DNA from 3 places in the Comamonas sp. 17RB genome. Region 2 is predicted to be linked to each of the others. Evidence: predicted binding sites of a transcription regulator. Region 2 holds the regulator's gene; each other region holds the start of a gene.
The links. The regulator LexA, encoded in region 2, represses DNA repair genes until DNA is damaged. The targets are predictions, from matches to a motif close to ACTGTATNNNNATACAGT.

Region 1 (6,963 bases), on a different contig from region 2:
GGTATCGACGCCTATGACGCGCTGCAGACCATCCGCAGCGCCAAGTCGGACGCCGAAGTCCCCGCCGAGGCGCGTGCGCGCTTCGAGGAAAAAGGTGTCTACCTGGGCTACGCCCTGCTGCTCAAGCGCTATGTGGACGACCCGCGCCAGGCCACCGCCGAGCAGATCCAGAAGGCGGCGACCGACACCATTCCCCCGGTGGGCCCGCTGTTCTGGAGCTTCCGCGTCATGGTGGCCCTGGGCATGTTCTTCATCGTGCTGACCGGCACCTTCTTCTGGCTGTCCGTGCGCCACCGGCTGGACGCCTACCCCTGGCTGCTCAAAGTGGCCGTGCTGTCCATCCCGCTGCCGTGGATTGCGGCCGAGTGCGGCTGGGTCGTGGCCGAGCTGGGCCGCCAGCCCTGGATCATCGAAGGCGTGCTGCCCACGGCCATGGCCGTCTCCCACCTCGGCGCCGGCACGCTGCTGCTGACGATTGCAGGCTTTGTGCTGATCTACACCGTGCTGCTGGTGATCGAACTCAAACTCATGGTGCGCGCCATCCAGAAGGGGCCGGAGCATGAGAGCGAGCCGCACCTGAGCTTCTACGAACCCATGATCCAAAAGCTGGCCCGCGCCCGCTGAGTGCAAGCAAGGAGTACACACAAATGATCTTGCATGAACTGATTTCGTATGACGTGCTGCGCGTCATCTGGTGGCTGCTGCTGGGCGTGCTGCTGGTGGGCTTTGCCGTGACCGACGGGTTCGACCTGGGCAGCATGGGGCTGCTGCGCGCCACGGCCAAAACCGATGTGGAACGCCGCACCGCCATCAATGCGGTCGGCCCCGTGTGGGAAGGCAACCAGGTGTGGCTGATTCTGGGCGGCGGTGCCATTTTTGCCGCCTGGCCGCAGCTGTATGCGGTGTCCTTCTCGGGCTTTTACCTGGCCATGTTCGCGGTGCTGGTGCCGCTGATCCTGCGCCCCGTGGCCTTCAAGTTCCGCAGCAAGCGCGAGAGCGCTGCCTGGCGCAACGGCTGGGACTGGGTGCTGTGCATCACCGGCCTGGTGCCCGCGCTGCTGTTCGGCGTGGCCGTGGGCAATGTGATCCTGGGCGTGCCTTTCCGCCTGGGGGATGACATGCGCATCTACTACGACGGCAGCTTCTTCGGCCTGCTGACACCGTTCGCGCTGCTGTGCGGCCTGGTGTCGCTGTCCATGCTGCTGATGCACGGTGCATCCTGGCTGGTGTTCAAGACCGAAGGCGAAGTCGCCCGGCGCGCTGCCAAATACGGCGTGCTGTTTGCGCTGCTGACCACCGTGCTGTTTGCCGCCGCCGGCGTGTGGCTGGGCAGCATCAACGGCTATGTCATCACCAGCGAGATCAGCCACATCGGCCCCTCCAACCCGATGAACAAGACCGCCGCCGCAGCCGCTGGCGCCTGGATGCACAACTTCCAGTCCTATCCCGCGCTGTGGGTGGTGCCCGGCATCGGTCTGGTCATGCCGCTGATTGTGGCCCTGGGCCTGCGCAGCCGCCGCGAATGGCTGAGCCTGCTGGGCAGCGGCCTGGCGATTGCCGGCATCATCCTGACCGTGGGCGCTGCCATGTTCCCCATGATCCTGCCGTCCACCGTTGACCCCCGCTTCAGCCTGACGGTGTGGGATTCCTCCTCCAGCCATGTGGTGCTGTTCATCATGCTGGTGTGCGTGCTGATCTTCCTGCCCTTGATCCTGGCCTACACCAGCTGGGTGTATGCGGTGCTGCGCGGCAAGGTCGATATCGCCGCCATCGCCACCGGCAAAGGCCACTCTTACTAAACGGTAGAAAGGAATTCGATATGTGGTATTTCGCGTGGATTCTGGGCCTGCCACTGGCCGCCGCTTTTGCTGTGCTCAATGCCATGTGGTACGAGCTGATGGATGACGAGGCCACCCGCCGCCGCATCCTGGAGCGCACCAGCAAGCTGCCCGAATAAGGGCCGCGGGCACGGCGCCTTCCGTCTCCGCATGGCAGCGGAGTCGCAGAGATTTTGCAAAGCCACGGTGACCGAAGGTGCTGTCAGCCGCTTTAGGCTCTTCAGATTCGGCCGCCCATTCGGGTGCCCAGGCAAGGCCTGGTGCTGTGATGGCACCAGGCCTTGTGTTTTTTTGGGTGGCGCACGGCAGCGGAGGCGGCCCCGTTTTGTACCGCCGTTGACATCTGGTCATGCAACAAAGCGTGTGCATGCGGTGCACAGCCACCGATTGCTGCTAGGGTAGTCCGGTCAAGATTCCCATCTCTATCGCACAGCAAGGAGGAGCCGTGATGGAAGCGCGCAGCGAACCGATTTCCCGCCAACACCACCGCAAGCAGGGCCTGGGCACCACCGGCCGATGGGCGCTGGTGGCCGTGGTGTTGCTGGGAGCGGGCTATGCCGGTTGGCACTACTGGGGCAGGGCGCCGGCCGCCCTGGAGACACCGCCTGTCGCAGCGCCCGCCCCCGCGGCCACGGCGCCTGCCGTTGCGGAACCCGCCCCGGCAGCGCCTGCGGCGGACCCGGCCGCTGATACCTCCCATCCGCTGGAACCTGCAGCCGACGCCCAGGGCCGCCCGCCGCTGGCCGGTGGCGATGGTGACGGCCTGGCCCAGGCCGTCACGGAATGGCTGGGGCGTGAACGCACGCTGCGCTTTGTCGCCACCGACGGGCTGGCCCGCCGCATTGCGGCCACGGTCGACAACCTGGCGCGCAGCCAGGCGGCCTCCCGGCTGTGGCCGCTGCATCCGGTGGGCGGGCGCATGGCCGTCACGCAGACCGACGACGGCCGCATGGAGATCGCGCCCGCCAACGCCGCGCGCTACGAAGCCGTGGTGCGCTTTGTTGTGGGCCTGGATGTGGAGCAGGCCGGCGTCCTCTACCGCCGTGTCTACCCGGTGTTGCAGCAGGCCTATGAAGAGCTGGGCTATCCCGGCCAGCGCTTCAACGACCGTCTGGTCGCGGTGATCGACCACCTGTTGCAGACCCCCGAACCTCCCGGGCCGCTGGCGCTGAAACTGGTACAGGTGCAAGGCCAGCTGGCGCCCCAGCAGCCCTGGCTGCGCTACGAATTTGCCGATGCGGATCTGCAGTCCCTGTCGGCAGGGCAGAAGATCCTGCTGCGCATGGGCGTGGAACACACCCAGCGCATCAAGGCCCAGTTGCGGGCACTTCGGGCGCAGATCACCCGGCGCTGAGCAACGGGTCCGCGCCCCGCGGAACGCACGGGTGCTGCCCTCCGCGCTTCAAGGGCTGCTCACGCAAAAATGGCCTGCAGTTGCAGGCCATTTTTTTGGTCGGTGCGTGGGCTGACAGCGCAAGCACCCGGCAAGCGCCGTGCCCCTGCAGACACTCAATCCTGCGGGTCCTTGCCGCCCTTGGGGTCCTTGGGCTTGGCACGGCCGGTGAGCTTGTCCTTGATTTCCAGCACCCGCGTCACGGCGGCACCCATGCCCATCAGCTGCATGGCGGTTTCGGGCTGCAGGCGCTGCACATCGTCGAACCAGGTCATCAGCTTTTCGATCAGCTCGTACATCTCCTGCATGCGCTTTTGCGCATGGCGTTCGTCGTCGGACTGGGCCTCTTCCAGCAGGGCCGAACGCAGCATGGACTGCGTGGGCTCGATCTCGCGGCGGCGGCGCTCCTCGGCCAGGCGGCGGAAGATGTCCCACACATCCTGCGGTGCTTCAAAGTATTCGCGGCGGTCACCGGGTTGGTGGCGCAGGTTCACCAGGCGCCACGACTGCAGCTCCTTCAGGCCCATGCTGACGTTGGAGCGCGAAAACTCCAGCGTCTCCGCAATCTCTTCCGCATTCAGCGCGCGCGGCGACAGAAACAGCAGCGCGTAGATCTGACCCACCGTGCGGTTGATGCCCCAGCGGCTGCCCATCTCGCCAAAGTGGGAGACGAACTGGCGGTTCAGGGAAGGAAGGGGTTGAAGCTGACTCATAAAGGAATTGTGCCTGTGAATTTAAGAATTTCAGCACTTCCTGAAATTGTCCGCAATGCAGGCTGGGCCGGGGGCGGCCGCGCCGAACGGTCGACCGCATTGGGGCCACCGGCCCGGCGCGGGCGGGCTCAGCGGTGCAGCTCGCCCGCGTTCTCGGGCTGGAAGTCGATGCCGTCCACCCGCACCGTCACCTTCTGGCCCGTGGGGCTGGGCATCTGGAACTCGTCGCCCACGCTCAGGCCCAGCAGGGCAATGCCCACCGGGGCGAACACCGACACCTTGTCCGCGCTGCCATCCATGTCCTTGGGGTAGACCAGGGTCAGGGTGTTGGTTTTGCCGCTTTCCAGCAGGGTGAAGCGCACGGTGGAATTCATGGTCACCACGGTGGCGGGCATCTGGGCCGGCTCCAGCACATCGGCACGGTCGAGTTCGGCTTCCAGCACGGCGCGGCCCGGAAACTCGCCCGGCATCTTCTCCAGCAGGGCTTCGATGCGCTCCAGGTCCAAGGTCGACAGAGTGATGGTGGGCTTGCGCTCCATGGCGGTGCTCCTTGCGGGATGGGGTGAAAGTCGGTCCGCCAGGCTCAAAAAACAAAAGCCCACACGGACAAAAGCCCGGGCAACGGGGTTGTCCGGGCCAAGGCAATGAAAAGCACCAATTTGGTGCGCTGTCCGTATTGTGGCGCTTTGTCGCGCGGTTGCCAAGCCATCTCGCACGCCGCCAGTGCGAATTGCCTGCGGCTTGCAGCTTCCAAAAAAGGAGCTGGCAGTCCGTGCCGGTATTACAACGAAGCGCTGCGGGCCGCCACAACCGCCCCAGGCCTGGCGGGGCTGCGGCGCAGCAAACCCTTGTCCGCAGCAAGGGTCTGGCGCCCGCATTGCGTGCAGTACTGTATTTATATACAGTTCATCCATGCCTTCCCATCCCGACCCGCATTCCGACCTGCCCGCCCAGCCCGTGCAGCTGCACAAGGGCCGGGGTGCGGCCAGCTGGATCGCCCACCGCTTTGCACGCGATGCCCGGGAAGCGTTCGACGATGGCTGGGCCGATCCGGCGGTGACTGTGGCCAATGCGGCCGGCGCAGAAGGGGACGACGGCGAAGCGGTAGCCGCCTTGCGCACGCAGCTGGAATGGGAACAGTGCAAATCCGCCCTCAGCCGGCACGACTCCCCCGACCTGCCGTTTCACCTGGGCCTGAATCCCTACCGGGGCTGCGAGCACGGTTGTATCTACTGCTACGCCCGGCCCACGCACAGCTATCTGGGCTACTCGCCAGGGCTGGACTTTGAAACCCGGCTCGTCGCCAAAGCCAACCTGCCCGAGGTGTTGCGGGCCGAGTTGTCCCGTCCCCGCCATGTGGCCGCGCCGGTCATGCTGGGCTCGGTCACCGACTGCTACCAGCCCATCGAGCGCGATGTGGGCCTGACCCGCCGCACTATCGAAGTGCTGGCCGCCGCACGCCACCCGTTTTCCATCGTCACCAAGGGCAGCGGCATCGAACGCGACCTGGACCTGCTGGTGCCGCTGGCCCGGCAGAACCTGGTGGCGGTCTATGTCACCCTGACCACGCTGCAGCCCGATCTGGCACGCAGGCTGGAACCCCGCGCCGCCGCACCGCACCGGCGCCTGCGCACGGTGCGCGCCCTGGCGGAAGCCGGCGTGCCCGTGGGGGTGAGCCTGGCGCCGCAGATCCCGTTTCTGAACGACGACCTGGAACAGGTGCTGGCCGCCGCACAGGCCGCCGGTGCCCGCCAGGCCTTCTACGCCGTGCTGCGCCTGCCGTGGGAGCTGGCGCCGCTGTTCGAGGAATGGCTGCGCCTGCACTACCCGGACCGCGCCCAGCGCGTGCTGGAACGGGTGCGCGATCTGCATGGCATCAGCGAGGAAGGCCGTGCCGAAGGCAAGGTCTACCAGAGCCAGTTCGGCCAGCGCATGAAAGGCACCGGTGCCTGGGCCGACATGCTGGCCCAGCGCTTTGCCCTGGCCTGCCGCAAGCTGGGCCTGAACCGCGAACGTGTGCAGCTGGACTGCAGCCAGTACCACCCCAGCCTGCTGGGGGGCCAGCAAAGCCTGTTTTGAGTGCGGATGACCGTACAAAAAGCAGGTGAAACCTCTGCACGGCGGCGCTCGCCGCTAGGATGCCAGCCGGTGTATTCGCACAGCGAACAAAACAGACAAACAAACATAGCAAAGCGCGTGAATCCCGTGGGGACGCCGGCCCCAGCACAGGCATCCCTGCCAGACGGTGGGCGCCACACCCTCAACGCTCCCCACGCAACGCCTGCCTCCTGCCCGCGCACGCTGTCGCGGTGCCGATAACGGTACCGATAGCGGTTCTGCAGCGGTGCACGGCAGGACCTTCCAAGTACTTCCAAGCAGCTCAAAGTAGCTGCAAGCAGTCCCCCGCTGAGATGGCCGATCTATCCCCTGACGCTGTATCCCGCCCCGCACCCCACGGCCCATCCCATGCCGCACCTGGTCCCGCCCCCCGCGCTGGATGGCGTGCGAGCTGGCTGGTCGTGGCCGCACTGGGGGCGCCCGGCCTGTGCTTCATCGTGCTGGGCTATGAGGGGCGGCGCGTCGCGCAATTGCTGACCTTGCTGCTGCCCCTGCTGCTGTGGCTGCGCATGCCCCTGCGCACCCCCGTGGCCATCATGGTCCGGCGTTGGCTGGTCACCTTGGGCATCCTCATGTTCGTGCTGGATGGGGCGGCACGCACCTACCTGCTCAGCAGCTACCAGGCCGCACCAGACTCCACGCTGGTGCTCAGTGCCATGGCCAACACCAATCTGCGCGAAAGCCTGGAATACGCCGCCCTGTCCTGGCGCGGCTTGGCGCTGTTCGGTCTGGTACTGGCGGCCGTGGCTGCGTGGGTCGGGCAGGTGTCGGGCCGGCTGGAGCGGGTGCCTGCGCCCGGCCCGGGCCGAAAACGCTCGCTGATGGAATACGCGGTGCTGGTGCTGATCGGCATCCTGCTGCTGCTGTCGGCCGCGGCCTATGCGAACAAGCCGTGGCGCCG
Region 2 (6,963 bases):
CGGCGGCAGGCAGGCAGGCCAGTGCGGCCGCAGCGGCCACGGCACAGCGCACACCGGCCGTGCGGGGGGATTGGGGAGAGGACATGAAAGAGAAGGGGGAGAGGCTGCGTTCAGGCCGCTGTGGTCAGCAGGGCAGGCGGCGGCACGGCAGAAAGAGGGTTGGTGACAAAAATCAACAATGATTATAAATAGGAATGATGCGCAATTTGGCAGCAAGGGCGCCAAAGTCGCTATGGCTGTCAGGGGATGTCGTGGACCCCTGGGTCCCGCGAATGTTGCAGATCCCGAAGCATCCTGCCTTGGCAGGTGGCTGCCGTGGCCTATCATGCGGGCCGCGACCCAAGCACGCACCGTGCGATGCCGCAACGCGGCGGTTTTGCGGACCGGTGCGCCGGCACGCTTTGTGCAGATGCGGTGAAGGTGCTGTGCAGGTCCTAGCGGTCTTTGGCAGGGTGCTGCTGCGTTGTTTTTCAGGAATCTTTGGTGAACTCTCCCGCTTTCTCTGCCCTGTTGCCTGTGATTTTGATGATTGGCCTGGGCATCTGCTTGGCCAAGCTGCAGTGGGTGCGCCACGCCGCCGTACGGGATCTGTCGAATCTGGTGTTCTATGTGCTGACGCCGGCACTGCTGTTTCGCACCATGATGCAGGTGAAGCTGACGGACCTGGACTTTGCCCCCATCGGGGTGTACTTTCTGGCCGTGGCCCTGGTGTTCGCCGTGACCATGCTGGTGCAGGGCTTCACCACGCTGGGCGCAGCGCGGGCGCTGGCCAATACCTTCAGCAACACGGTGATGATCGGTATTCCGCTGATGAGCCTGGCCTACGGCGAGCAGGGCCTTGTCACGCTGTTCACCCTGATTTCCGTGCACGCCCTGGTGCTGCTGACCAGTGGCACCATCATTTTCGAATTGGCCGCCGCGCGCCAGGCCAGTCGGGCAGGCCAAGCGGACGCGCGCGGCATGGGCCGCACGATTGCCCAGGCGGTGAAGAACAGCATCCTGCACCCGATTCCGCTACCCATCATTGCCGGGGTGCTCTACGCCCAGACCGGTTTGCCCGTGCCCGAGGTGGTGGACACGCCGCTGCAGTTGATGGGGCAGGCGCTGGGCCCCATGTCGTTGCTGCTGGTGGGGGTGACGCTGGCCTATGGTCGGGTGCGCGGCAACCTGGGTGCTGCGCTGCGCATTGCCGTGGTGAAGACCGTGGTGCACCCCGCCGTTTTCCTGGGCTGTGCCTGGTTGCTGGGCCTGCGCGGCCCGGCGATGGCCGCCATGGCGCTGGCTGCGGCCTTGCCGGTGGGCGCCAACGTGTTTCTATTCACTCAGCGCTATGAAGTGGGGGAAGACGAAGTCACGGCCAGCATTGCGGTGTCCACCGCGCTGGCCCTGGTCACGCTGCCGGTGGTACTGACGGTATTGCAGCGCTGGGCCTAGGTGACTGCGGTGCCGTTGGTGAGGCCGCAACATAGCGGGGCATATATAGCGGGCACGTTGGTTCCCATGGCCTTGGTCGCTGCGGGCTTTCTGGCAGTGTCCCGCGGTGCCTATGCGCTACAGCCTGAGGGCCGCGTTCTGGACATAGAAAAAAGCCCCGGCTGCGCGAGCGCCGGGGCTTGGGTGCACCGCCTAGACTTGGCGCGTACACCGATATGTGCTGTATCGGCATCCGCGGCGGGGACTTGAGCGGTTTTCGGTAAAAAAGCGCTATTCAGGGCGCAAGTCGTTCACGTACCCAAACCTGGCTGTCGTCTGGCCCGCTTTCGGTGCGGTAGCGCAACCGGTCGTGCAAGCGGCTTTTGCGGCCCTGCCAGAATTCCCAGCGGTCGGGTACCAGACGGAAGCCGCCCCAGTGCGGAGGGCGCGGGGGCTTGAGCAGGAACTGGGCGCCATATTTGGCGGCGTTGGTCACCAGCACGCTGCGGCTGGAAATGACCTGGCTTTGGGGGCTGGCCCAGGCGCCAATGCGGGAGTCCAGCGGGCGGCTGTGGAAGTAGGTGTCGCTTTCCTCGTCGCTCACGCGCTCCACCCGGCCTTCGATGCGCACCACGCGCTCCAGCTCCACCCAGTGGAACTGCAATGCCGCAAACGGGTTGCCCGCCAGTTCGTTGCCTTTGCGGCTGTCGTAATTGGTGTACCAGACGATGCCGCGTGCGTCATAGCCCTTGATGAGCACGATGCGTGTGCTGGGACGCAGATCATTGCCAACCGTGGCCACGGTCATGGCATTGGGTTCGGCCACCTGCGCGCTCACGGCTTCCTGCAGCCACTGGTCGAACTGCGCCAGGGGATCCGCCTTGGACGCGTCTTCATTGAGTTCTGCGCGCTCGTAGCTCTTGCGCAGGTCGGCGATGTGGGCAGAAATCTGGCTCATGCCGCCATTGTGCCCCCTGCGTGCAGCAGTGCGGTATTTGTGCAGGCCCTCTACTGCCTGCTTTGGCAGACGAGAACAGGGCAGTGCGGCCAGGGGAGGATGGCGTGCATGCGAGCCTGAAGCCGGTTGCCGTGGTGTATGTGCCGCAGGATGGGGCGTCAGCCGGATAGCCAGACGCCCCTGGATTGCGCATTCGCGCGCAGACCTGGCAAGTCCGGACGCTGCAATCCGCAATGTGCAGGATCTGGTGTCGCACACGGGCCGCGTACGGTGGCGCCGGGCGGTATGGCGTCAGCCTGCCAGGGATACCGTTTCGGCGCGGCTCATATGTTCCAGGGCGGCGCAGACATCGGCCATGCGGCCGCTGAGCACCATACGGGCGCGGTCGCCCACGTCGCGGCGCAGGACGCGTACCTTGTCGTCCATGGCCACGCTGAAATAGCGGCAGTCATTGGCACTGGCGGCGGATGCTACGGTTGAGGCTGCAGACGCAGCCGCATGGTGGGCACGCAGGTCTGGGCGGCGCTGGATCGGCATGGACAAGGGGGCAGTGAGGGTGAAGCCGACCGGGGTGCTGGAGGTGGTGAACAGGCGCATGGGGGAGCTCGCTTTCTGTCGTGCAGTTTTCCGGGCAAACCTACTCCCTCAGGTTGCACACACCTGATTGGAGAGACAAATTCTGGGCAAAACGGTCTCTGCACGTCCACGCAGGCCGCGGTACAGAACCGTGGTGGTGGCGGAAGCGGCTGGACAGCGCTTCTGCGGTCAAGGGCCTGGGGGGCACGCTGAACGCGCCCAGGGAGGCCCGGTAGAAAGGCCGTGCGCTACATGTGCGCCGAGTTGCGGATGAGGCCCACGGCCAGCCCTTCGATGGCGAAGGGCTCCTCGGGATTGACCTGGATGATGGGATAGTCGGGGTTTTCGGGCAGCAGCTCGATCTGGGAGCCGGTGCGGCGCAGGCGCTTGACGGTGACGTCATCCCCCAGGCGGGCCACGACGATCTGGCCGTTGCGGGCCTCATGGGTGGACTGCACGGCCAGCAGGTCGCCGTCCAGGATGCCGGCATCGCGCATGGACATGCCGCGCACCTTCAGCAGGTAGTCGGGCTTGTGGGCGAACATGCTGGCTTCCACCGAATAGGTCTGGTCAATGTGTTCTTGGGCCAGAATGGGCGAGCCTGCAGCGACACGGCCCACCAGCGGCAGCAGCAGCGGCTGCATGGCGGTCAGGGGCAGCGCAAAGACGTTGCCGCGGGCTGCGTTGATGCTGCGCACGGTGTCCACGCACAGGCGGATGCCGCGCGAGGTGCCGCTGACCAGCTCGATCACGCCCTTGCGGGCCAGGGCCTTGAGGTGTTCCTCCGAGGCATTGGCCGACTTGAAGCCCAAGGTGCTGGCGATCTCGGCCCGGGTTGGGGGCGCGCCAGTGCGGCTGATAGCAGACTGGATCAGATCCAGAATCTGCTGCTGCCGGGGGGTGAGCTTGGGGTGGTCCATGGGCATTCCTTGATCGGTGGGGATGAATACTGTGTGTTCATCCAGTACCTGTATTTTTGACCAGTTTGCAAAGGACTGCAAGTGGAAAGTGGCAAAACCATCGTCATTCTGGGGACCGGCGGCACGATTGCCGGGGTCGCGGACTCTGCGGGGGCCCATGTGGGCTACCGCCCGGCGCAGCTGGGTGTGGAGCAGTTGCTGCAGGCGGTGCCCGATCTGGAACGCGTTGCAAAAGCGCCACTACAGGCCGAACAAGTGGCTCAGTTGGACAGCAAGGACATGGACCACAGCACCTGGCATGCGCTGGCAGTGCGCTGCAGCCAGTTGCTGGAGCGTGCCGATGTGGGGGGCATTGTCATCACCCACGGCACTGATACGCTGGAAGAAACCGCCTGGTTCTTGCAGTGCGTGCTGCAGCCAGCCAAACCCATGGTGCTGACCTGTGCCATGCGTCCGGCCAGCGCCATTTCGGCCGATGGGCCGGGCAATCTGCGGGATGCGGTGATTTGCGCGGCCGATACCCATGCGGCCGGGCGTGGCGTGCTGGCTGTGATGGCCGGGATGGTGTTCAGCGCCCGCCAGGTGCGCAAGGTGCACCCCTACCGTGTGGATGCCTTTGACGGCGGTGACAGCGGCCCGCAGGGCTGGGTGGAAGAGGGACGGGTGCGCTGGGCAGGCGCCGTGGACGGGGCGGCTCTGTCCGCGCCGAAGATTCCGCCGGTAGGTGCGCTGCGCCCGCCTGCCGAATGGCCCCAGGTGGAAATCCTGGTGAGCCATGCAGGCTGCAGCGGTCCGGTGATGCAGGCGGTGGTCCAGACGCTGTGCAGCGCTGGCGTGCGCGGGCTGGTGGTGGCCGGCACGGGCAACGGCACCACCCACCAGGCGCTGGATGCCGCACTCGAGGTGGCTCAAAGCCGGGGCCTGGCGGTGCGCCGCAGCACGCGTTGCGAGCGCGGGCGCATTGTGCAGGCCGAAGATGCCGATGACAGCCGCGTTAGCGCCTTGCCTGCCGTGAAGGCGCGCACCAGCCTGATGCTGGAATTGATGGGCTGGCCGCGCACGGACCGCTAGCCCGAAATCCGGGCCGGTGCGGCAGGCCACGCCGCCGTAGGGTAGGGGACGGGCTTGTTGCGCGGCGTGGATACGTGCAGGCCTGCTAGCCCAACCAGCAGGAGGGCAGGCGATAGCGTGTTGCGGTCGAGGTCCGCTGGAAAACCTCGCCAACCCGGGGTCTGCACAGCGCTGGCTGTACGGGGTTGTCGCGTGGCGCGCACGAAATCCTCACAAAAACTTACAACCGGTAGAGAAGAGGAATGTGCACCCAGCGCGGTAAGCAATAATCGCGCACGGAGGTGTTAGTGGTGACCAATTCTCTCGCGAGCGGCCTGGATTTTGAGGACATGTTTGACCTCGCCCCCATATCCCTGTGGATGGAGGATTACAGCGGGCTCAAGCAGTTGTTCGCGCAATGGCGCGCCGCAGGCGTCACCGATTTGCAGCAGTTTTTCCGCGAAGACCCCCGGCGCGTGCAGCAATGCAGCCAGTGCTTCCAGGTGCTGCGCGTCAACCAGTACACGCTGGAGCTTTTCAAGGCCCCTGACCAGGCCACGCTGCAGAACCGCCTGGATGAGGTGTTTCGCGGCGATATGCACGACAGCATCGTCGCCGAGCTGCTGGCCCTGTGGGACGGGCAGCTGAGCTTTGCCAACCGCTCGGTGAACTACGCACTGGATGGCCGGCGCATGGATATTCAGGTGCGTTTTCGCGTGCTGCCCGGCTATGAAGACAGCTGGAGCCGTGTACTGGTGTCGCTGGAGGACATCACCGCCGAGGTGATGAGCACGCAGCGTCTGCAGGCCAGCGAACAGTACGCGCGGGATTTGTTTGCCCACTCCCCGGTCTCGCTGTGGGTGGAAGACTTCAGCGCGGTCAAGCAACTGCTGGACGAGGTGCGCGAGCGCGGCATCCGCGACTTCCGCACGTTCTTGAAGGTGCACCCTGAGTTCGTCACCCGCTGCATGCAGGAAATCCGCGTGATCGACGTCAACCAGCAGACACTGGAGATGTTCGGCGCCAGCAGCAAGGCCAATCTGCTACACAACCTGTCCCAGGTGTTCCGGGGCGAGATGTACGATTCCTTTGCCGAGCAGCTGCAGGATCTGTGGGACGGCAAACTGGTGCAGCAGCGCGAGGTGGTGAACTATTCGCTGACCGGCGATGTGCTGCACATCCACATGGAGTTCGCCATCATGAACAGCCATGTCCGGAACTGGGATCTGGTGCTGTTGTCGCTGGTGGACATCACGGCCCGCAAAAAGGCCGAGTCCTACCTGGAATACCTGGGTAAGCACGATGTGCTGACCCAGTTGCGCAACCGCGCCTTCTATACGGAAGAGCTCAACCGGCTGTCGCGCAAGGGGCCATGGCCGCTGTCGGTGATTGCCATCGACATGAACGGTCTCAAGGGCGTGAACGACGACCACGGCCATGCGGCGGGCGATGCCATGCTGCGCCGCATTGGCGAGGTGCTGACCAAGGCGGTGGATGCGCCGGCATGCGCGGCGCGCATCGGCGGTGATGAATTCATGGTGCTGTTGCCCGGTACCGATGAACGCGGTGCCCAGGCCATGCAGGAGCGCATTCTGTCGCTGCTGGAGCTGAACAACCAGTTCTATCCCGGGCAGACCATCCATCTGGCCATGGGCCATGCCTGCGGACGGGAAGGTGCCAGCATGGAAGCGGTGGTACACCGGGCCGACCAGGCCATGTATGCCGAGAAGATGCGCTTTTACGCGGGGCGTGCACAGGACCGGCGGGTCGACAGCATGCTGTGAGGCGCCTTGGCGCAAGGCAGGTGCGTCCGGAGTTGAGGCATTCAGCCTTTGCGCGCCCCATAAAAAAAGGCTGGTGTTGTCACCAGCCTTTTTTTATGGGGCAGCAGTGCAGGCCAGAGCCTGTCACTGCCGCAAGGGCTCTGATCCGATCAGGAAGCCAGGGCGGCCAGGGCGCGGGCGGTAATCTCTTCCACGGTGCCCGTGCCGCTGATGGCGCGGTACTTGGGGGCTGCAGCGGCGTCGGCCTTGGCCCAGTTGCTGT
Region 3 (6,963 bases), on a different contig from region 2:
GCCATCCAGCACCGCCAGCATGCTGGCCTTGAGCTGGTTCTGCTCCTGGGTCAGCGCCTTCTTGCCGGTCTTGACCTTGGGGTTGGTGATGTCCTCGATCTCTTCCAGCACCTTCTGCGTGCTCACCCCCGGAGGCAGCTCGTTGACCACCAGCTGCCACTGGCCGCGCGCCAGCTCCTCGATCGTCCAGCGCGCGCGCACCTTCAGGCTGCCGCGGCCGCTGCGGTAGGCCTCGGCAATGTCATGGCTGCTGCTGATGATCTGGCCGCCGCCGGGGTAGTCCGGACCGGGAATCAGTGCAAACAGCTCCTCATCGGCCAGCGCGGGTTTTCTGATCAGCGCCACGCAGGCCTCGGCCACTTCCAGCAGGTTGTGGCTGGGAATTTCGGTGGCCAGACCCACGGCAATGCCGCTGGCGCCGTTGAGCAGCGAGAACGGCAGGCGTGCGGGCAGCTGCTGTGGCTCTTCGGTGCTGCCGTCGTAGTTGGGCACGAAGTCCACAGTGCCCTGGTCGATCTCGTCGAGCAGCAGGCGCGTGATCTTGGACAAGCGGGCTTCGGTGTACCGCATGGCTGCGGCGCCATCGCCGTCGCGGCTGCCGAAGTTGCCCTGGCCGTCCACCAGCGGGTAGCGCTGGTTGAAATCCTGCGCCATGCGCACCAGCGCGTCGTAAGCCGACTGGTCGCCATGGGGGTGGAAACGGCCCAGCACATCGCCCACCACGCGGGCGCTCTTGACCGGCTTGGCCGCGGTGTTGCCGGTGCTGCCGCCATAGGACAGGCCCATGCGGTCCATGGCGTACAGAATGCGGCGCTGCACGGGTTTGAGGCCGTCGGCCACATCGGGCAGGGCCCGGCCCTTCACCACGGACAGGGCATATTCCAGGTAGGCGCGCTGGGCGTAGGCGCCCAGGTCCAGCGAGTCACCGCCCTCGGCGGGGCGTGCAAGGTCTAGCGTCAAATGGTCACTCATGGAAGAAAGTTCGGGGTAGTACTCAGGTCCGCAGCCGGCTGGTCGCCGCGCAGCTCCATGCGCACCCGGCCAGCGCCGGGGACGGCCGCCTGGCGGCCTCCGCGTGCGGCCACCGGGGCCGAGGCGCCGGGCTGCAGCTGTTCATACAGCGCCAGCACGGTGCGGACATAGTTTTGGGTTTCTTTGTACGGGGGAATCGCCTGGCCGAAGCGTTTGACGGCGTTTTCCCCTGCGTTGTAGGCGGCCAGCGCCAGGTCCAGCCGACCCGGGAACATGGCGATCAAATACTTCAGGTAGCGGGCACCGGCCTGCAGATTGGTGGCGGGGTCGGTCAGCTTGGCGGCCACCGAGCGGCGCGCATCGGCGCGCACACCAAAGCGCTCGGCCGTGGCCGGCAGCAGTTGCATCAGCCCCACAGCGCCCTTGGGCGAGACCACATCCACATCGAAGCCGGATTCGGTGGCGATCAGGGCCTTGAGCAGCTCGTAGTCCAGCCCGGTATTCTGCGCGGTGTGCTCCACATGGCGGCGCACCCGCTGGTACTGGGCCGAGGACGAGAAATACGCTGCCAGCTTGCCGGCCGATGCCACGGACGCCGCATCCACCTTCAGGCCCGAGCCAGTGCCCCTGTGCCGGGGCGTGCCGTCGCGCTGGGAATCGAAATCATCGCCCTGGAAGAACAGGCGGTAGCGCTCATCCAGCGGCTCGGCCGCAAAGTGGGTCACGCCCTGACCATCCACATAGGCCCAGATATCGGCCCGTGCAGTACCGGGCAGCGCCAGGGCCGCGGCAGCCGCCAGCCAAAGGGTCAGCAGCAGCCGTCGGTACCGGGCGTACCGCCCTCTTTCACCGCACAGGCGCAGTCCCGCCGGGCGTGCCGCGCGCTGCGGCCATGCCCGTAAAGTCTGCAGCCATGCAATGAAAGACAGCGGCATGGCAGGCCTCAGATGTCCAGATCCACTGCGTCGCCGTGCAGCTCCATCAGCTCACGGCGCGAGGCAGCCTCGCCCTTGCCCATCAAACGGGTCATCAGGTGCTCGGTCTCCTGCAGCGGCATGGTGTCGACCTGCACCGGCAGCAGGCGGCGCGTGTCGGGGTTGAGCGTGGTTTCCCACAGCTGCTCGGCGTTCATCTCGCCCAGGCCCTTGAAGCGGCTGATCTGGCATTTCTCGCGCGCCACACCTTCCTTGGCCGCTTTTTCCAAAATGGCGTTCAGCTCGCTTTCATCCAGCGCATAGACCTTGGCGGCCGGCTTCTTGCCGCGCGCCGGCACGTCCACGCGGAACAGCGGCGGACGGGCAATGCACACATGGCCGGCCTCCATCAGCTTGGGGAAATGCTTGAAGAACAGTGTCAGCAGCAGCACCTGGATGTGGGAACCGTCCACGTCCGCATCGGACAGGATGCAGATCTTGCCGTAGCGCAGGCCGGACAGATCCACCGCGTCATCCGGACCGTGCGGATCGACACCGATGGCCACCGAGATGTCGTGAATTTCGGTGTTGGCAAACAGACGGTCGCGGTCCACTTCCCAGGTGTTGAGCACCTTGCCACGCAACGGCAGCACGGCCTGGGTCTCCTTGTCCCGTCCCATCTTGGCGGAACCGCCGGCCGAATCACCTTCGACCAGGAACACCTCGTTGTGGGCCAGGTCGCGGCTTTCGCAGTCGGTGAGCTTGCCGGGCAGCACGGCCACGCCGGAGCCCTTGCGCTTTTCCACCTTCTGGCCGGCGCGCTGGCGCGTCTGCGCGGCCTTGATGGCCAGCTCGGCCAGCTTCTTGCCGTGCTCCACATGCTCGTTCAGCCACAGCTCCAGCGCCGGACGCACAAAGCCCGAGACCAGGCGCACGGCATCACGGGAGTTCAGCCGCTCCTTGATCTGGCCCTGGAACTGGGGGTCCAGCACCTTGGCCGAGAGCACATAGCTGGCGCGGGCGAACACATCGTCCGGCATCAGCTTGACGCCCTTGGGCAGCAGCGAATGCATGTCGATGAACGCCTTGACCGCCTGGAACAGGCCGTCGCGCAGGCCGCTGTCGTGCGTACCGCCGGCGGTGGTGGGAATCAGGTTGACATAGCTCTCGCGCAGCGGTGCGCCTTCTTCGGTGAAGGCCACACACCAGGCCGCACCTTCGCCTTCGGCAAAGTTGTCGTTGTGCCGGTCGGCAAAGCCCTCGCCCTCGAACAGGGGAATGACGGGGTCGCCCGCCAGGCTTTGCGCCAGGTAGTCGCGCAGGCCGCCCTTGTACTGCCAGCTTTGTGTGTCGCGGTTCTTGTCGTTGACCAGGGACACGCTCACGCCGGGCATCAGCACCGCCTTGCTGCGCAGCAGGTGCACCATCTCGCCCATGGGCAGGTTGGACGATTCAAAGTACTTGGCGTCCGGCCAGGCGCGCACCGTGGTGCCCTGCTTGCGCTCGCCGCTTTGCAGCGGGCGCACGGTCAGGGGCTCGATCACATCGCCACCGGCAAACACCAGATGGGCCACCTTGCCGTCGCGGTGCACGGTGACTTCCATGCGCGTGGACAGCGCATTCGTCACCGACACGCCCACGCCATGCAGACCGCCGGAGAAGCTGTAGGCGCCGCCCTGGCCCTTGTCGAACTTGCCACCGGCATGCAGGCGGGTGAAGACCAGCTCCACCACGGGGGCGCCTTCTTCGGGGTGCAGGCCGAAGGGAATGCCGCGGCCATCGTCTTCCACGCTGACCGAGCCGTCGGTATGCAGCGAGACCTTGATGCGCTTGCCGTAGCCCGCCAGGGCTTCGTCGGCCGCGTTGTCGATCACCTCCTGCAGGATGTGCAGGGGGTTGTCGGTGCGGGTGTACATGCCGGGGCGTTGCTTGACCGGCTCCAGGCCCTTGAGGACGCGGATCGAACCTTCCGAATATTCGGGAATGGAAGTAGAGGGTTTGGCTGCCATGGGGGCGGATTGTAGTGCGCGCGCCAGCGCACAGCTGGATAAATAAACAGTTACCCCTGACGCCATTGCTTGCACATGCACGAGCGCCGGGGCATTTCCGGGCGCAACGCTAACACAGCAGGCTGTCGCGCCGGAGTCCATTCGCAAGGTGGGGCTGCCCCACAGTCAGGGGGTGAACTGGATACATTCCACAGCTATGCAAAACCAAAACAACACCTCCAACCGCCTGCCCATGCTGCAGGTGCTGCTGTGCGGGGGCGCAGTGGTCACCTTGTCCATGGGCATACGCCACGGCTTCGGCCTGTGGCTGCAGCCCATCACCCAGGAAATGGGCTGGACCCGCGAATCCTTTGCCCTGGCGATTGCCATCCAGAACCTGTCCTGGGGCGTGCTGGGCATCTTCGTGGGCATGATGGCCGACAAGCTGGGCGCCTTCAAGGTGCTGATCGGCGGCGCCATTCTGTATGCGCTGGGACTGGTGGGCATGGCGCTGTCGCCCTCCACCTTGCTGTTTGCACTCACGGCCGGGGTGCTGATCGGTGCGGCCCAGGCCGGCACCACCTATGCGGTGATCTATGGCGTGCTGGGGCGGCAGATTCCACCCGACCGCCGCAGCTGGGCCATGGGCGTAACGGCCGCAGCCGGTTCGTTCGGCCAGTTCTTCATGGTGCCGGTGGAAGGCGGGCTGATTGCACAGTTCGGCTGGTCCAACGCGCTGCTGATCCTGGCCGTGATCGCCCTGGTGATTGCCGCCCTGGCCTTTGGCCTGCGCGAGCCCGGCTTTGGCGGCACGGCAGGCGCTGCACCCCAGCGCGACCAGACCATTGGCCAGGCCCTGGCCGAAGCCTGGACCAACCCCAGCTTTGTGCTGCTGCTGTCGGGCTACTTTGTCTGCGGCTTCCAGGTGATGTTCATCGGCGTGCACATGCCCAGCTACCTGAAAGACTTTGGCATTGCGCCCCAGGTGGCCAGCTATTCCCTGGCGTTGGTGGGCCTGTTCAACATCTTCGGCACCTACATCGCCGGGAATCTGGGCCAGAAAATGCCCAAGCGCTACCTGCTGTCGGGCATCTACGGGCTGCGCTCGGTGGTCATCATTGCCTTCCTTCTGGCCCCGCTGTCGCCCTGGTCCGTCTACCTCTTCTCGGCCGCCATGGGCTTTCTGTGGCTGTCAACCGTACCACTGACCAATGCCACCATCGCCCAGATCTTCGGTGTGCAGCATCTGTCCATGCTGGGCGGTTTTGTGTTCTGCAGCCACCAGGTGGGCAGCTTCCTGGGTGTGTGGCTGGGCGGCTACCTGTATGACCGTAATGGCAATTACGACATGGTCTGGTATCTGGCGATTGCGCTGGGCATCTTTGCCGCCGTCGTCAACCTGCCGGTGCGCGAGCAGGCCCTGGTCCGCAAGTCGGCCGCCGCCTGACCGGTCTCCCACCACCGTTCAGCGCTACCATCGCAGCCATGCACACCCCCGGCACCGCACCGCACTCTGTCCCGCCCCGGCTGCACGGCTGGCGGCGGGCGCTGGTCTGGGCGGCCATTGCCGCGGTGCTGGCAGCAGTGTTTGCCCTGTATCTGCAGCCGGACTTCATGGTCACACTCGCCAACCAGGTCTGGGCCTGCTTCTGAGCCTGGGGGCAGCCCGCCCCGGCGGCATGGCCGGGAGGTCTCATGCCCCGCATCCTCATCACCGGTGCCTCTGACGGCATCGGCGCCGAAATGGCACTCCAGCTGGCACGGCACCACCAGCAGTCGCTGCAGCTGACCCTGGCCGCGCGCAACCTCGACAAACTGCAGTCCGTGGCGGACCAGTGCCAGGCCCATGGCGCCCAGTTGCTGGCCGTGCCCACCGATGTGTCCGACGAGGCGGCCTGCCGCGCCCTGGTGGCACAGAGCGCGCAGCAGTTTGGCGGCCTGGACGTGCTGGTCAACAACGCCGGCGTATCGGCCCACGCCCTGTTCGAAGAAGTGAGTGCCGAGCACCTGGCCTGGTACGAGCAGCTGATGCGCACCAACTTCTGGGGCAGCGTGTGGTGCACCCATGCCGCCTTGCCGCACCTGAAAGCCTCGCACGGCAGCATCGTGGCCGTGTCCTCGCTGGCCGGACTGGTGGGCGTGCCCGGGCGTACGGCCTACAGCGCCAGCAAGTTCGCCCAGGCCGGCTTTTTCGAAGCGCTGCGCGCCGAATTGAAACCGGCCGGCGTCAGCGTGACCACGGCCTACCCCGGCGTGGTGGACACCCGCATCCGTTACCACGGCTACAACGCCCAGGGCCAGGCCGCCGGCGTCAGCAGCCTGAAGGAGGAACATGCCATGCCCGTGGCCGAATGTGCGCGGCTGATCCTGCAAGGCATGGAACGCCGCCAACGCGAGGTGGTCATGACACGCCAAGGAAAACTGGGCCGCTGGGTCAAGCTCATTGCCCCCGGCGTGGTGGAACGCATGGCACTGGCGGCCCTGCAGCGCCCGCTCGGCAGCCATTGACCCTGGTCATCCCAGGCCGTCTGCACCACCTGCCCTCCAGGTACAGGCTGCTATAGTTTTCTACATGATCCACGCCACGCCACCAGCCTCCACACTCCCGCAAGCCCAGCCAGCGCCTTCCCCCTGGATCGAGCGCTGGCGCCATCTGCTGCCGGCCAGCTGCAGCGTGCTGGATGTGGCCTGCGGCAGTGGCCGCCACCTGCGCTGGCTGGCCGCCAATGGACACACCATGACCGGGGTGGACCGCGATGCAGCCGCGCTGGCCGCCCTGCCCGGTCTGGGCGAACTGGTCTGTGCCGATATCGAAAACGGCCCCTGGCCGCTGCCGGGGCGCCGGTTCGGCGCGGTGGTGGTCACCAACTACCTGTGGCGCCCCCTGTGGCCGCAGATCCTGGACAGCGTGGCGCCCGGCGGCGTGCTGCTGTATGAGACCTTCGGCCAGGGCAACGAGGCTTTTGGCAAGCCCTCACGCCCGGACTTTCTGCTGGCCCCCGGCGAGCTGCTGCAGGTCTGCACCGGCTGGCAGGTGGTGGCCTATGAATGCGGCCAGCTGCGCCAGCCCGACCGCGTGGTACAGCGCA

Region 1: the regulator LexA is predicted to act here: its motif matches at 4,833-4,850, upstream of QM470_RS03510 (PA0069 family radical SAM protein).
Region 3: the regulator LexA is predicted to act here: its motif matches at 3,929-3,946, upstream of QM470_RS12435 (DNA topoisomerase IV subunit B).

The regions. Positions count from the first base shown of each region.
Region 1 is NZ_JASHHY010000002.1:37,945-44,907, reverse strand. It holds gene QM470_RS03540 (cytochrome ubiquinol oxidase subunit I) at 1-624, shown strand, start outside; gene cydB (cytochrome d ubiquinol oxidase subunit II) at 648-1,799, shown strand; gene cydX (cytochrome bd-I oxidase subunit CydX) at 1,820-1,957, shown strand; gene QM470_RS03525 (DUF3014 domain-containing protein) at 2,287-3,192, shown strand; gene QM470_RS03520 (GbsR/MarR family transcriptional regulator) at 3,348-3,944, opposite strand; gene rnk (nucleoside diphosphate kinase regulator) at 4,073-4,483, opposite strand; gene QM470_RS03510 (PA0069 family radical SAM protein) at 4,857-6,023, shown strand; gene QM470_RS03505 (phosphoethanolamine transferase) at 6,464-6,963, shown strand, end outside.
Region 2 is NZ_JASHHY010000001.1:91,207-98,169, reverse strand. It holds gene QM470_RS00440 (TonB-dependent receptor family protein) at 1-85, opposite strand, end outside; gene QM470_RS00435 (AEC family transporter) at 484-1,434, shown strand; gene pdxH (pyridoxamine 5'-phosphate oxidase) at 1,709-2,371, opposite strand; gene QM470_RS00425 (hypothetical protein) at 2,663-2,968, opposite strand; gene lexA (transcriptional repressor LexA) at 3,196-3,867, opposite strand; gene QM470_RS00415 (asparaginase) at 3,949-4,938, shown strand; gene QM470_RS00410 (diguanylate cyclase domain-containing protein) at 5,268-6,701, shown strand; gene adk (adenylate kinase) at 6,851-6,963, opposite strand, start outside.
Region 3 is NZ_JASHHY010000006.1:167,276-174,238, reverse strand. It holds gene parC (DNA topoisomerase IV subunit A) at 1-972, opposite strand, end outside; gene QM470_RS12440 (lytic transglycosylase domain-containing protein) at 969-1,907, opposite strand; gene QM470_RS12435 (DNA topoisomerase IV subunit B) at 1,916-3,895, opposite strand; gene QM470_RS12430 (MFS transporter) at 4,128-5,321, shown strand; gene QM470_RS12425 (hypothetical protein) at 5,360-5,527, shown strand; gene QM470_RS12420 (SDR family oxidoreductase) at 5,570-6,382, shown strand; gene QM470_RS12415 (class I SAM-dependent methyltransferase) at 6,447-6,963, shown strand, end outside.